2 regions of the Stenotrophomonas sp. YJH_SMC_64 genome follow, and region 1 is predicted to be linked to the other one. Evidence: riboswitches for the same ligand, from Rfam matches in the RefSeq annotation. Region 1 holds a riboswitch; the other holds the start of a gene.

Region 1 (7,726 bases):
CACCAGCCAGCTGTGCTTGACGATCGGCATCGTCAGGCCGAACACATCCAGTTCCTGGAAGGCGTCGGTGCCCAGCAGCGGCGTGCCGACCTGGCCGGTGATGCAGACCATCGGTACCGAATCCAGCATCGCATCGGCAATGCCGGTCACCAGGTTCGAGGCGCCCGGGCCGGAGGTGGCCACGCAGACGCCCACCTGGTTGCTGGCGCGGGCGAAGCCGTTGGCGGCCAGCGCCGCGCCCTGCTCATGGCGTACCAGGATGTGCTTCAGCGACGAATCCACCAGCGCGTCGTAGAACGGCATGATGGTGCCACCGGGATAGCCGAACAGCGTGCGGACGCCTTCGGCCTCCAGCGCCTGGGTCAGCCAGCGCGCGCCGTTGGGCGGCGCGCTGCGATGTGTCGAAGAGTTCATGGGGGAACCTTGCAAAGCGGGTGGGGGAGGCCGCGTGGTTACGCGGCCTGTCCTTGCAACCAGACCATCTTGGCGCGCAGTTCCTTGCCCACCTTTTCGATCGGGTGCTCCAGGTCGGCCTGCTTGAACCTGTTGTAGTTCGGCAGGCCCGCTTCGTACTCGGCCACCCAGTTCTTGGTGAAGGTGCCGTCCTGGATGTCCTTCAGCACCTCCTTCATGCGCTCCTTGGTGCCGGCATCGATCACGCGCGGGCCGCTGACGTAGTCGCCGTACTGCGCGGTCTCCGAGATGAACTCCAACATGCGCGAGATACCGCCTTCATAGAACAGGTCCACGATCAGCTTCAGTTCGTGCAGTACTTCGTAATAGGCGATCTCCGGCTGGTAGCCGGCTTCCACCAGGGTCTCGAATCCGGCCTGCACCAGCGCCGAGGCACCGCCGCACAGCACCGCCTGCTCGCCGAACAGATCGGTCTCGGTCTCTTCCTTGAAGGTGGTCTGGATCAGGTTGGCGCGCGCACCGCCGAGGCCGGCCGCATAGGCCTGCGCATGCTGCGCGGCCTTGCCGCTGATGTCCTGGTAGACCGCCCAGATGCACGGCACGCCACGGCCGATCTCGTACTCACGGCGCACCAGTGCGCCGGGGCCCTTCGGCGCGACCAGCACCACGTCCAGGTCGGCACGCGGCTCGATCATCCCGTAATGCACGTTCAGGCCATGCGCGAACAGCAGGCATGCACCCTGTTTCATGTTCGGCGCCAGCACGTCGTTGTAGAGCTTCTTCTGCACCATGTCCGGGGTCAGCACGGCAACCAGGTCGGCGTCCTTCACTGCCTCGGCGGGCGCGATCACGGTGAAGCCATCGGCCTGCGCCTTGGCTTCGGTCGGGCCGCCCGGACGCAGGCCTACCACCACGTCGAAGCCGGATTCGCGCAGGTTCAGTGCGTGGGCGCGGCCCTGGCTGCCGTAGCCGATGACGGCGATCTTGGTCTGGGGCAGGTCGTTGGTGCTCATGGGGGAGGTTCCTTGCGGTGGGAAGAAAAAAGAACGGCCGGTCGTCGAGGTGACGTGCCGGCCGGTCAGGGGAAAGCGGTGGAGGAGGAGGCGCCGCGCATCGCACAGGCGCAGCCACCACGAGGCGTGGTGGTGCAGGTCCGGGTTGTGCGATGAGCGTTGGTCATGGTGGTTGCGTCTGAAACCAGGTTCTGAAATGAAAAAACCCGCACCGGGGCGGGTGCGGGTTTTTGAAGAGTTCCGGTGTGTGTGTGTTGCTTACACGCTGGCTCGTCCCGCACCTGTTGGTTGGGTAATAAGTACGAGCACAAGAATCGAACGCAGCGAAGCGGCGCCGGTGTCGGCGGCTTCGATGTGGGTTCGCGGTGGCGTGTTGTGATGCAACATGTGATCGAGAGAAACACAGCCATTTCGACGATGTCAACCCTCGCGACGGATTTTCTATCGGTTTCCGCTGCATCCAGCGCAATCGCTTGCGGCACAAGGATGGTTGCTGCTGAAAGTGTTTCGGTGAACCCGAATTCACTCCTTTCGGGGCGGTTTTTGCGCGGAATCCGGTGGATTTTTCCGCCCAAGGATCAACGTCCATGACGTCTGTCCGATACCGCGTGAAGGCCGCAGCGGCGAAGATCGGGGAACCACCCGTCCATCGGAACCCGACCGTGTCCCGACGCCTTGCCCGTTCCCTGCTCGCCGCCGCCGTACTGGCTGCCGTACCCGCGCTGTCCTTCGGCGCCGACCGCATCACCGGCCACACCTTCGCCACCCGTTCGGAGGTGATCGCCCCGCATGCGATGGCCGCGACCTCGCAACCACTGGCCACCCAGATCGCGCTGGACGTGATGAAGGGCGGCGGTTCGGCAGTGGACGCGGCGATTGCCGCCAACGCCGCGCTCGGCCTGATGGAGCCGACCGGCAACGGCATCGGCGGCGACCTTTTCGCCATCGTGTGGGACCCGAAGACGCAGAAGCTCTACGGCTACAACGGCTCGGGCCGCTCGCCGAAGTCGCTCACCCTGGGCGAGTTCCAGCGCCGTGGCCTGAAGGACATCCCGGCCACCGGTCCACTGCCGGTGTCGGTGCCGGGTGCCGTCGACGGCTGGTTCGCGCTGCACGACCGCTTCGGTCGCAAGCCGATGGCCGACAACCTGGCGCCGGCCATCCGCTACGCCCGCGAGGGTCACCCGGTGGCCGAGGTGATCGCCTACTACTGGGACCGTTCGGTACCCAAGTTGTCGCAGTACCCGGGCTTCAAGGAGCAGTTCACGATCAACGGCCACGCCCCGCGCAAGGGCGAGATGTGGAAGAACCCGAACCTGGCCAGCACCCTGCAGAAGATCGCCGACGGTGGCCGCGACGCCTTCTACAAGGGCGAGATCGCCCACACCATCGGTGACTACTTCAAGGCCAATGGTGGCTACCTGAGCTACCAGGACATGGTTGACCATCATGGCGAGTGGGTCGAACCGGTCAGCAGCAACTACCGTGGCTACGACGTGTGGGAACTGCCGCCGAACAGCCAGGGCATCGCCGCACTGCAGATCCTCAACGTGCTGGAAGGCTACGACTTCTCGAAGATCCCGTTCGGTTCACCGGAACACGTGCACCTGTTTGTCGAAGCGAAGAAGCTGGCCTTTGCCGACCGTGCGCGTTTCTACGCCGACATGGCGTTCCAGCCGGCACCGGTGCAGAAGCTCATCTCCAAGGAGTACGCCGCGCGGCGTCGTGCGCTGATCTCGATGGACAAGGCGTTGAAGGAAGTGCAGCCGGGCACGCCGAAGCAGCTGGAGGAGGGCGACACGATCTACATGACCGTGGCCGACGCCGACGGCATGATGGTTTCGCTGATCCAGTCCAACTACCGTGGCATGGGCAGCGGCATGGCACCGCCCGGTCTGGGTTTCATCCTGCAGGACCGTGGCGAGATGTTCGTGCTGCAGAAGAACCATCCCAACGGCTACGCGCCGGGCAAGCGTCCATTCCAGACCATCATTCCGGGGTTCATCACCAAGGGCGGCAAGCCGTATGCCAGCTTCGGCGTGATGGGCGGCGCGATGCAGCCGCAGGGCCATGCGCAGATCGTGATGAACCTGGTGGATTTCGGGATGAACCTGCAGGAAGCCGGTGATGCGCCGCGCATCCAGCATGAAGGTTCCACCGAGCCGACCGGCCAGGCCACGGCGATGACCGACGGCGGCGAAGTGAATCTGGAGACCGGCTTCCCCTACGAGACGGTGCGTGCGCTGATGCGCAAGGGGCATCGCATCGTGTTCGCCGATGGGCCTTATGGCGGGTACCAGGCGATCATGCGCGATCCCGAGAGCGGGGTTTATTACGGAGCTTCGGAGAGTCGCAAGGATGGGCAGGCGGCGGGGTACTGAGTTTCCCGGCCAACGGGCTGAGCCCCCTCTGCGGTGGTGGCAGTGATACGGGGCTTGGCCGGGCGGGTGGATTGTCTGGGGGCCGCTGCAAGTACGTCCATGTAAGCTCGGTCGCCGCATCCATGCGGCTCACGCCCCCAGCCAACCCACCCGCCCGGCCACGGACAGTTTCCTGCGGCCGCCACCGCAGGAAGAGAAAGAAGAAGATCAAAAGCAAAGACAACAGCAACAGCAACAGCAACAGCCGCGCGCTGTGGGTTGGGGTCGGATCCGTTTTCCGAAGGAAAACGGATCCGACCCCTTCTTGTTTTCCGATACACCTGATCCACGCGTGGCGTGGATCTACTGCCGTCACCGGGAGATTGTCGGAGGCGGGGAGGGGGCCGATGGCGGGACCGTCCACGGCATGGATGCCGTGGCCGAGCCTACAAGGACGTACTTGCGGCGTGTCCCGCCATCGGCCCCCTCCCCGCCAGACCCTCAGAGTCCCAGAGCCGCTTTTGCTGTTGCCGTTGCTTGAAAGAAGCGGTGCAGCCGCAGGCTGCAAAACCCCCTCAATCCTGATCGTGCGCGCGCGCTGCCTCCGCCTGGGTCTCCTCCTGCGCCGCCATCTCGCGTGCGATCCACGCATCGATCATGTGCCGCTGGCGCTGCGCCTGCCGCCGCTCCCGCGTGTACTCCTGGTCCAGCACCCGGTACAGCGACACCATCACCAGCACCATCAGCAGCGCGAATGGCAATGCCGCGATCGTGATCATGCCCTGCAGCGCGTCCAGACCTCCGGCCAGCAGCAACGCCGCTGCGATCAGTGCCACCGCAATGCCCCAGGCCAGCTTGCGCTTCAACGGTGGGTCGCCGGCCTCGTCGGTGGACATGCTGGCCAGCACCAGGACCGCCGAATCGGCCGAGGTCACGAAGAAGATCATCAGCAGCACCAGCGCGATGCACGACAGCAACAGCGGTAGCGGCATGCTGTCGAACAGTGTGAACAACACCGTCTCGTAGCCATTGCCAAGCGCCTGCACCAGATCGGCGTGGCCGAAGATCTGTGCCCACAACGCAGTGCCGCCGAACACCGCGAACCAGAAGAAGCCCAGCAGCGTCGGTGCGAGCACGACGCCGATCACGAACTCGCGCACGCTGCGGCCGCGCGAGATGCGCGCAATGAACGATCCCACGAACGGCGCCCACGAGATCCACCAGGCCCAGTAGAAGATCGTCCAGTCCGCCACCCAGGTGCTGCCGGAGAACGGTGACATGCGCAGGCTCATCGTCACCAGCTGGTTGAGGTAGGAGCCCAGGGTGGTGGTGAACGTATCGAAGATGAAGCCGGTCGGCCCCAGCACCAGCAGGATGGCCGCCAGCAGGGCAGCCAACGCCAGGTTGAAGTTGGACAGCCACTTCACACCTCGCTCCACGCCACTGGCGGTGGAGGCCATGTACAGCACGAAGGCGACGGCAATGATGGTCATCTGCACGGCGACGGTAGCCTGCACGCTGAAGACGCGTTCGATACCGGCAGCAATCTGGATGGTGCCGAAGCCGAGCGTGGTGGCGACACCGATCGCGGTGGCAACTACGGCGGCGATGTTGACCACCCGACCGATCCAGCCGCGATGGTGGCGGCCGATGATCGGCTGCAGCATGTCGCTGACCAGGCCGCGTCCATTGCGGTTGAACTGGAACCAGGCCATCGCCAGGCCGATCAGTGCGTAGATCGCCCACGGGTGCAGGCCCCAGTGGAAGAACGCATAGCGCATCGATGCGCGCGCCGCATCCAGGCTTTGCGGCGCCAGGCCTTCCGGCGGCTTGCTGAAATGCGAGATGGGCTCGGCCGCACCCCAGAACACCAGGCCGATGCCCATGCCGGCGGCGAACAGCATCGACATCCAGCTGGCACGCGAGAACTCGGGTTCGGCGTCCTCGCCGCCGATGCGCAGATTGCCGAAGCGGCCGAACGCCAGGTACATCAGGAACACCAGCGCCAGGAACACCACCAGCAGGTACAGCCAGCCGACACTGCGGATGACTTCCGCCAGCATCGACTGGACCACGGTGTTGAAGGGGCCGGGGGCGATACCGGCGAGCAGCACCAGCAGCAGAACCAGTGCGATGGAAACGCGAAACACCATGAAGGAGCTTCTCCGATCAAGGGGGATTGAGGGGAGCGAGCAGAGCTTGCGGCGAAGGGCCGGCGGCATGCAGCACGGACCGGGCAGGGGCCGCGAAGGCGGCGGGGAACGCATCGATCTCAGCAACGCGATGGCGTGCACGTTACTGAACGCGGCGTCATGGTTCCGTTAACGAATGGCGACCTGGTCCCGGAGGCGGGCGGTCTATGCTCTAATGCGCACCAAGAAGCGGGGGTACCGGGCCATGTGGCCACGGTTGAGACAGTCCCTTGGAACCTGATCCGGCTCATACCGGCGTAGGGAAGCTTTGCAATGCAGCCGTGCCCGGACTCCGCCCAAGGACCGTCCGTGCGCGGGTGCCGTGCGCCGCCGCTTCGTCCCTGACCTTCCTGGACGATGCCCGATGAACGCACAGCTCTCCGCCCTGCAGCAACAGGCCCAGCAACTCTCCGCATCCGTGACCCGGCCCATTCCCGGCTCGCGCAAGATCCACGTGCCCGGTTCACGCCCGGATCTGCAGGTGCCGATGCGCGAGATCGCGCTGACCCGTACGCCGACGCTGTTCGGCGGCGAAGAGAATGCGCCGGTGACCGTTTACGACACGTCGGGCCCGTACACCGACCCGGAGGTGCGCATCGATCTTTCCGCCGGTTTGCCGGCACTGCGTCGCGGCTGGGTGGAAGAGCGCGGTGATACCGAGCAGCTCGAAGGACTGAGTTCTTCGTTCGGTCGCGATCGCGAGCATGACCCGAAGCTTGACGCGGTGCGTTTCCCCGCGCGCAGCCTGCCACGCCGCGCACGCGCCGGTGCCAACGTCACCCAGATGCACTACGCGCGCCGCGGCATCATCACCCCGGAAATGGAATTCGTCGCCATCCGCGAGAACCAGCGCCTGGACGCGATCCGCGATGCCGGCCTGCTGCAGCAGCACCCGGGCGAAGCGTTCGGTGCGTCGATCCAGAAGATCATCACCGCGGAGTTCGTGCGCGACGAAATCGCCCGTGGCCGTGCGGTGCTGCCCAACAACATCAACCACCCGGAAAGCGAGCCGATGATCATCGGCCGCAATTTCCTGACCAAGATCAACGCCAACATCGGCAACAGTGCGGTGTCTTCCGGCATCGCCGAGGAAGTGGAGAAGCTGGTGTGGGCGATCCGCTGGGGCGGTGACACGGTGATGGACCTGTCCACCGGCAAGCACATCCACGAGACGCGCGAATGGATCATCCGCAACTCGCCGGTTGCGATCGGTACCGTGCCGATCTACCAGGCCCTGGAGAAGGTTGACGGCCGCGCCGAGGCACTGACCTGGGAGATCTTCCGCGACACCCTGATCGAGCAGGCCGAGCAGGGCGTGGACTACTTCACCATCCACGCCGGCGTGCTGCTGCGCTACGTGCCGCTTACCGCCAAGCGTGTTACCGGCATCGTCAGCCGCGGCGGCTCGATCATGGCCAAGTGGTGCCTGGCGCACCACAAGGAGAACTTCCTCTACACGCATTTCGAAGACATCTGCGAAATCATGAAGGCCTACGACGTGACCTTCTCGCTGGGCGACGGCCTGCGCCCGGGTTGCATCGCTGATGCCAACGACGCGGCGCAGTTCGGCGAACTGGAAACGCTGGGTGAACTGACGAAGATCGCCTGGAAACACGATGTGCAGACCATGATCGAAGGCCCCGGCCACGTGCCGATGCAGCTGATCAAGGAAAACATGGACAAGCAGCTGCGCGAATGCGGCGAAGCGCCGTTCTACACGCTGGGGCCGCTGACGACCGACATCGCG
Region 2 (7,726 bases), on a different contig from region 1:
TGGGCCTGAAGGGCGACGCCGAATTGTTCGACTACCTGCGCGACGGCAAGATCTGAGAACCAGATCACACTGTAAGGGCATCTGTCACCGCCCTCTTTGACCGGCCGCCGTTCTGTGCCAAGATGACCCGGCATGGGTTTTCAATGCGAGGTCGAAGGAATCGACCGGCTCATGTCCTCGCTCCCGTCCCAGGTGGATGGGGTGCGGTTTCCTGCCGGCCGTCTGGCCCGGCAACGCTGACCATGGAGAGGCGCATGCATCACCCCCCCGAGCCATGTTGGACCCTGCCGTTGCGGCCCCTGCGCGCATTCGCGGCGTGCCTGCTCGTCTCTCTTTCCGCTGCGGCCTGCAGCGCCGCCGATCCGGCCCCCTCGTCCTCCCAGCCTGGCGCTCCCGTGCAGGCTGCCGATGCGCCCCGACAGGATGTTGCCCCGATGCAGAACACCTCTCCCGACACCGCCGTCACCCCGCCCGACGCGCCGACCGTGATGTATTTCACCTACCAGGTGGACGGTGATGGCGCGACCTCCTACGAGGTCCAGAACGGCAGCGTGGCGACCTTCTGGTTCGGCCACACCTTCACCCTCGATGGCACCACGTATTACACGGGTTTCTCCTGGGATACCCGCGAGCACTACGGCAAGCCGGGCGAGCAGTCGCCGGCCGGTCCGGATGATCGCGCCAACCTCGCCGAGGCCACTTTCGTGCTGGCCGGCGCCGACGCGAAGAAGCCATGGAAGTTCCGCGGCCAGGAATGGACCATCGGCGCGCTGGGCGCGTACGACAAGGCCGACGATGTCGATACCCGGCGCAAGCCGCTTGAACATCGCACCGCCGACGGTCGCCTGCTGCTGGCGGTGCCGACCAGCAGCTTCGACCGCGGCATCAGCAGCACCGGCTATGCACTGCTGCTGTTCAACCCCAAGCGCAGCGAAGACGACGTGGACAGCAAGGTCTGGCGCTATGTCGGCTCGGTGCGTACGGGCGAGGACAACAGCGCCGCCTGCGACGAAGGCAACGTAATGCCCTGCACCGACAGCGATGGCGAACTGGCCTTCGCTGCCGACGGCAACGGCCTGCCGCGACTGACCGTGACCTTCAAGGGCACCACCATCGAAGGCCCCGGCAAGACCCGTGCGCTGGGTGCCGGCGACGCCGTGCACTACACCTTCGACAGCGCGACCCAGCAGTACGTCGCGCCCTGATAGCACCCGCCCACGCGCGGGTTTCCTGTTGACCGACATGTTCTTGACTCACGGATGAGTCCGGTTGGCGATTCGCGGCATGCGCCGCTCCATCAACCCCGAGGAAAACGTCATGGCACAGCATGACTACAGCAGAAAGGAAGTCCTGGACATCGTCGAGCAGGTCGCCCGGCAGAAAGGCCTTCCGGTCGATGACTTCATGCGCTTCGCGCACATCGAGACCGGCGGCACCTTCAACGAGCGCGCCCACAACACCTCGTCCGGCGCCAAGGGCCTGTTCCAGTTCGTGCCCGGCTCCGCGCGCCAGTACCACCTGACCGGCCACGAGTTCGACCCGACCCGCAACACCGAAGCGGCCGCAAAGATGTACCAGGACAACCTGGACTCGATGGCACGCCGCAACGAGCGCACCGGCCACCCGTACCTGTCCGGAGGCAGTACGCCGACCGGCCTGGACCTGTACCTGGCCCACCAGCAGGGCAGCGCCGGCTATGGCTCGGTGCAGACCGCGATTGCCACCGGCACCTTCGGCGTGGTCCGCAACGGCCACGGCGAAGAGATCAACATGCGCCGCAACGTGCTCAACCAGATCGGTTCCGATGCCAAAGCGCTGACCGGCCACACCCTGGCCGAGATGCGCGGCATGAACGATGGCGACCTGGCGCGGACGTTCTCCAGCTACTACATCCACAAGTACGCGGCGATCAGCATTCCGGAAAAGAACATCGAACCGCAGGCGGTGGCGCCGGGCCAAAGCCAGGCCCCGGCAGCGCCTGCACAGGCCAGCGCAGCCGTGGCGGCGGGTGCAGCCACGCTGGCGGCAACCGCAGCGGCGGCCACCGCGCCGAAGCCGGGCATCGAACTGCACGCCGCCTACGAGGCCGGCGTGAAGTACGACCACGTGAAGTACGCCATCAACATTCCGGGTCACGCGCTGTACGTACCGGGCAAGACCGGCAAGAACGTGGAGCAGGGTTACATCGACTGTTCCGGCTGGGTCGGCACCCTGCAGAACCGGACCATGGACGAGATCAACCAGAAGGCCGGGCACGCGGTCTTCAGCAAGGCCGATCGTATCGACCTGGGCAACCTGGGTTCCGGCGGCATCGTGCGCAAGGCATTCGACCAGTCCGGCGTGCTGCTTGACCGCGACGCGATCCTCAAGCCCGGTGCGCTGAAGGAAGGCATGATCATCGGCCTGGATACGGCCAGGACCCGCCACGAGCACTGGAACGGCATCGACCACATCGTGATGGTGGTGCGCGACCCCACCACCGACAAGCTGCTGATCAGCCAGTCCTCCGGCAGCAAGGGCGTGCACACCATGCCGGTCGAGGACTACCTCAAGCAGGTGAAGGACCACCCGAACTGGAAGCTGTACGCCTCCGATCCACTGTCCAAGGCGCGCGACCTGCTGGAAAACCGCACCCCGTCGCACGAGCAGGCCCAGGGCAAGCCTGCCGCCGAGCACAAGGCCGCTGCCACGCCGCACGCCGAACTGTACAAGCAGGGCGCGCACAGCGAAGGCGTGCGCAAGGTGCAGGAACAGCTGGGACATCTGGGCTATGTCGGTGCCGACGGCAAGCCGCTGGTCGAGGATGGCCGCTTCGGCCGCAACACCGACGCGGCGGTGCGCCAGCTGCAGAAGGACAACGGCCTGGTGGCCGACGGCATTGTCGGGGCGAAGACGCTGGAGGCCATCAAGGAAGCCCGCGAGCGCCCGCTGCTGAACGACGAACGGCACCCGCGCAATCCGCTCTTCATCCAGGCCAGCAAGGGTCTGGAACTGTTGCCGGCCGGCACCTTCAAGGATCGCCACGCGCTGGAAAGCGCCGCCGCGGCCCTGACCAAGGAGGCGCATGCCGCCGGCCTGCAGCGCATCGACACGGTGGTGCCCAGCCCGAACGGTGAACGCCTGTTTGCCGTGCAGGGCACGATCGGTGACCCGGCGGCCAGCCGCGTGGCGGTGGAGGCCCGAGCCGCCAGCGAGCAGAGCATCGCGCTCAGTAGCGGTGCCGTGCAGGGCGCGCCTAACGTGCTGCACCAGCAGCAGGACGCCCAGCAGGAGCAGGCCCGGCAGGCACAGAAGGCGATGGGCGTCTAAGCCTGCAACGCCTTGGCAGAGAAGGGAGGGCCACGTCCGCGTGGCCTTTTCCCTTTCTGCCAGCTGAGCGGCCGAGGCCGCTTTCAGCCTTGCTTCATGCCGCCTGCCGCTAGATGAATGCGCAAGCCGCACGGTGGACCAGGCAATGTTCCGGCAATGTTGGAACGTCAGCGTGGTCTCCACGGCAGCCGGGGCGCCCGCGCCCTCCTGCCCAGCGTGGCATGCACCTCACAGGAGAACGAACATGCTCAGTACTTCCACACTCAGCTTCCGTGGTCTGGCGATGGCCCTGGCACTGGTGGCCGGTGTCGCCGTGGTCAGCGATGCCAGCGCGATGTCGAGGAAGGACAAGCGCACCCTGGTCGGCGCCGTGGTCGGTGGCGTGGCCGGCAACCTGCTCTCCAACGGCGATCCCGCTGCCACCGTCGGCGGCGCCGTGGCCGGCGGCGCGATCGGCAACCTGACCACCTCCGACCGCCGCGACCGCCGTTACTACGACAATCGCCGTTACGACGACCGCTACGATCGCCGTTACGACCGTGGCTACTACCGCAGCGGCTACTACGACCGCGGTGATGACCGTCGCTGGCAACGCGAGCGCTACTACGACAACCGCTACTACCACGACCGCGGTCGCCATCGCGGCTGGTAAGCAGCGCGGCATCTTCCATGCCGATGCACGGACGGGCGGGTCGATGACCCGCCCGTTTGCGTTGGCCGCGTGCATGGCGTTGAATGCGCAGCCTTGGATGTGACTTTCCCCACTGGGGCTGCGGCATGACTTCTTCCTCCCACCGCGTGCAGGGCCTCAACAACGACGAGGTCGCTGCCGACTGGCCACCGATCAGCGCGGCGGACATCGCGTGGCTGCGCCAGCACTACCCGCAGCTGGACGAGCGCAGCCAACCGCACTGGCACAGCCCGCGGCCGCTGTCGGCTGCCGCCATCGTCAACGGCGCGAACGGAGCGGTGTTCGTCAAGCGCCATCACCACAGCGTGCGCAGTGCGGCCTGCCTGGAAGAAGAGCACCACTTCATCGCCCATCTCGCCGCAGCGGGCGTACCGGTGGTGCAGGTGCTGCCAGCGGCCGATGGCCACACGGCGGCCGAACATGGCGAATGGACGTTCGAGCTGCATGCGATCGGCGTCGGCGAGGACCTGTACCGCGACGCCGTGTCGTGGTCGCTGCTGACCGATGTCGCGCAGGCCCGCGAAGCCGGGCGCACACTCGCGCAGCTGCACCGGGCCGCCGCCAGCTACCACGCGCCCCAACGCAGCACCCATGTGCTGGTCGCGCGCGACGATCTGATCCGTGCCGACGATCCGATCGCGGCCATCGAGGCAGGGCTGCACGAGCGTCCCGGGCTGGCCCGCTACCTCGCGCGCATTCCATGGGAAGCGCAGCTGCAGCGCGACGTGCTGCCGTGGCATGCCGGCCTGGCCGAGCGCCTGCGCGATGAGCCACGGTTGTGGGCGCACAACGACTGGCACGTTTCCAACCTGCTGTGGCGCGATGGGCAGGTCAGCACTGTGCTGGATTTCGGCCTGGCCTCGCCCACCAGTGCGCTGTTCGACCTCGCCACGGCGATCGAGCGCAACGCGGTGGCGTGGCTGGAACTGGAGCGCGGCATGGAGGCGGTGCGCATCGATATCGCGCTGGCCCTGCTCGACGGCTACCGCCAGGTGCTGCCGCTGTCGGCGGCACGCGTGCACCTGCTGGCCGACCTGCTGCCGATGGTCCATTTCGACTTCGCACTGTCCGAAGTGGAGTACTTCGAAGGCGTCACCGGCTCGACCGCCAATGCCGACGTCGCGTGGCAGCCCTTCATGCTGGGGCATCCGGCGTGGTTCCACAGCGCGCCGGGACAGGCACTGCTGCAGGCGCTGCACGCGGCGGCGTGACCCGGTTGGCGCACCATTGGGGTCAGATTCCTTTCCTGCGGAAAGGGATCTGACCCCGCAGCCTGGACCCCGCAGCCTGAAGGACGCCGGCTCGCAAATCCGTACCATTTGTAGTGAAATGGTCACCTGAAGCGGGGGTGCCTGGATCTGCCAGGCTGAGAGAGTCCCTTGGAACCTGATCCGGTTTGCACCGGCGTAGGGAGCTTTGAGCCGCAGCCACACCCCCATCATGGGCCCTGTGCACCTGCGCGCCGTCGCTTCGTCTCCCTTGTTGTCCGAAGACGAACCGAATGAACCGCTGCCTGCGCCCCACCCTGCTCTCCCTCGCCCTCTGCGCTGCGCTGCCACTGCACGCCAGCGAGGCCGATGCGTCCCCTGATGCGGCTGCCACCGGCGCCGAGCGCTCGCCCACCGAACTGGCGGCGGTACGCGTGCAGGCCGGCAAACCGAAGGCCGATACCTCACACGTGAACGCCTTCGGTGGCGGCAGCTGGAAGGACACGCCGGCCTCGGTGAACGTGCTTGAGCGCGATTACCTGGACCGTCGCCAGGTGCGTTCGCTGTCCGAGCTGGCCAGCAACGATGCCTCGCTGGGTGATGCGTATGCGCCGGTGGGTTACTACCAGAACGTCGCCATCCGTGGCTTTGCCCTGGACGCCGCCACCGGCTACCGCTTCAACGGCCTGTCCATCGCCGGCGAACAGCGCCTGGCGCTGGAGAACGTGCAGTCGGTGGAGATCCTCAAGGGTGAAGCCGGCCTGGCCGCAGGCGTGATGGCGCCGGGCGGCATCATCAACTACATCGGCAAGCGCCCGGCCGAAGTGCGCACCGCCACGCTCAGTACCGATTCGGAAGGCTCGCGCTACGTCGCCGTCGATGTCGGCCACTGGATCACCCCGCGTTTCGGTCTGCGCCTGAATGCCGCATGGGATTCCAGCAACTCCTATGTCGAGCACGCCGACGGTCGCCGCAACTTCTACTCGCTGGCCGCCGACTGGCTCATTGGCGAGCGCGGCAAGCTGGAAGTGGATGCCAATTACCAGACCAGCTCGCAGCGTTCGGTGTCCGGCTACCAACTGCTGGGCGCACGCGACCTGCCGCGTGGCGTCGACCGCGAACACCTGCTGGGTTACCAGCCGTGGCAGCGCCCGGTGGATATCGCCAGCACCAACATCACCGTGCTGCATACCTACGACTTCAACGAGGCCTGGCAGTCGCGCGTCTCGGTCGGCCACAGCCGTTCGGTGATCGATGACAACGTCGCTTTCGCCTACGGCTGCTACTACGCCGTGCAGTGCGCCGATGGCAGCGTGCCGGGCAACTACTTCGCGCCCAACGGCGACTACGACGTCTACGACTACCGCAGCCCGGACGACACCCGCCGCAACCAGCAGGCCCGTGCCGAGCTGCGTGGCCGCTTCGAGACCGGCAGCGTCGGCCATGAGCTGACCGTCGGTGCCGACTACTTCCGCCGCACCGTGGACAAGCGCCCGAGCGTCAACGAGTACGTCGGCACCAGCAACATCCACGAAGCACCGGTGCCGGTATTCGCGCCGTCGCCGAAGATGCCGGGACCGTCCGCACGTCGCCTGGACAGCCGCCAGACCGCGTTCTTCGCGCTGGACCGGATGAGCTTCGGCGATGACTGGCAGTGGCTGGCCGGTGGCCGCTTCGTGCGCCTCGATGAGCGCGCCTACGACAAGCGTGGCACCCCGCAGCGGCACAGCCGCTTGTCGCGCTTCCTGCCGCAGACCGCGGTGGTGTGGAAGGCCACCGACCAGCTCAATGCCTATGCCAGCTACGTGCGCGGCATTTCGCTGGGCCAGGAAGCGCCGTTCTGGACCAGCAACGCCGACACCTTCCTGCCGTCCGTGCAGTCGCGGCAGCTGGAAGTGGGCGTGAAGTACGTGCCGGTCGAAGCGCTGACCCTGGGCGCGGCCGTGTTCCGCATTTCGCAGCCGTACCAGTACGCCAGGCCAGACAGCAGCGACGTCGGCTACACCTTCGTCGAGGAAGGCACGCAGACCCACACCGGCCTGGAGCTGACCGCCAACGGCCAGCTGACCGACGCACTGCAGATCGTGGCCAGCGCCAGCGTGCTGCAGGCGCGCGCGCGCGACACCGGTACCCCGGCCTATGAAGGCCATCAGCTGGTGAACGTGCCGAAGGTGCGCGCCAGCGTGCACCTGGCCTATGCGCTCCCGTTCGTGCAGGACCTGGATGTGACCGGCGGCTGGCGCTATGCCGGTGCCAACGTGGCCCGCGCCGACGGCGGCGTACGCGCACCGGACTACTCGGTGTTCGATGCCGGCCTGCGTTTCCAGCATCGCCTGCACGAACGCGCGGTGACCTGGAACCTGTCGGTGGACAACGTGTTCAACCGCTTCTACTGGCGCGATACCGGCAGCAGCGGCGGTGACTACTACCTGTTCCCCGGCGCACCGCGACAGGCGCGCCTGTCGGTGACGTTCGCGCTGTGAGCGGCGTGATGCTCGAGTGGACCGCCGCACTGTGC

What was found. Region 1 has a riboswitch for thiamine pyrophosphate ahead of thiC (phosphomethylpyrimidine synthase ThiC). Riboswitches for the same ligand answer to the same signal wherever they lie in the genome.
Region 2: linked by a shared signal. The riboswitch ahead of AC5P9L_RS14425 (TonB-dependent receptor) and the one ahead of thiC (phosphomethylpyrimidine synthase ThiC) in region 1 are both predicted to bind thiamine pyrophosphate.

The regions. Positions count from the first base shown of each region.
Region 1 covers NZ_JCAFUN010000006.1:127,988-135,713, forward strand. The annotation lists gene ilvG (acetolactate synthase 2 catalytic subunit) at 1-414, opposite strand, end outside; gene ilvC (ketol-acid reductoisomerase) at 453-1,427, opposite strand; gene ggt (gamma-glutamyltransferase) at 2,090-3,808, shown strand; gene AC5P9L_RS08025 (BCCT family transporter) at 4,363-5,940, opposite strand; TPP riboswitch at 6,161-6,261, shown strand; gene thiC (phosphomethylpyrimidine synthase ThiC) at 6,344-7,726, shown strand, end outside.
Region 2 covers NZ_JCAFUN010000012.1:122,569-130,294, reverse strand. The annotation lists gene AC5P9L_RS14450 (response regulator) at 1-56, shown strand, start outside; gene AC5P9L_RS14445 (hypothetical protein) at 435-1,205, shown strand; gene AC5P9L_RS14440 (peptidoglycan-binding protein) at 1,318-3,309, shown strand; gene AC5P9L_RS14435 (glycine zipper 2TM domain-containing protein) at 3,554-3,961, shown strand; gene AC5P9L_RS14430 (phosphotransferase enzyme family protein) at 4,087-5,211, shown strand; TPP riboswitch at 5,335-5,430, shown strand; gene AC5P9L_RS14425 (TonB-dependent receptor) at 5,502-7,691, shown strand; gene pnuC (nicotinamide riboside transporter PnuC) at 7,700-7,726, shown strand, end outside.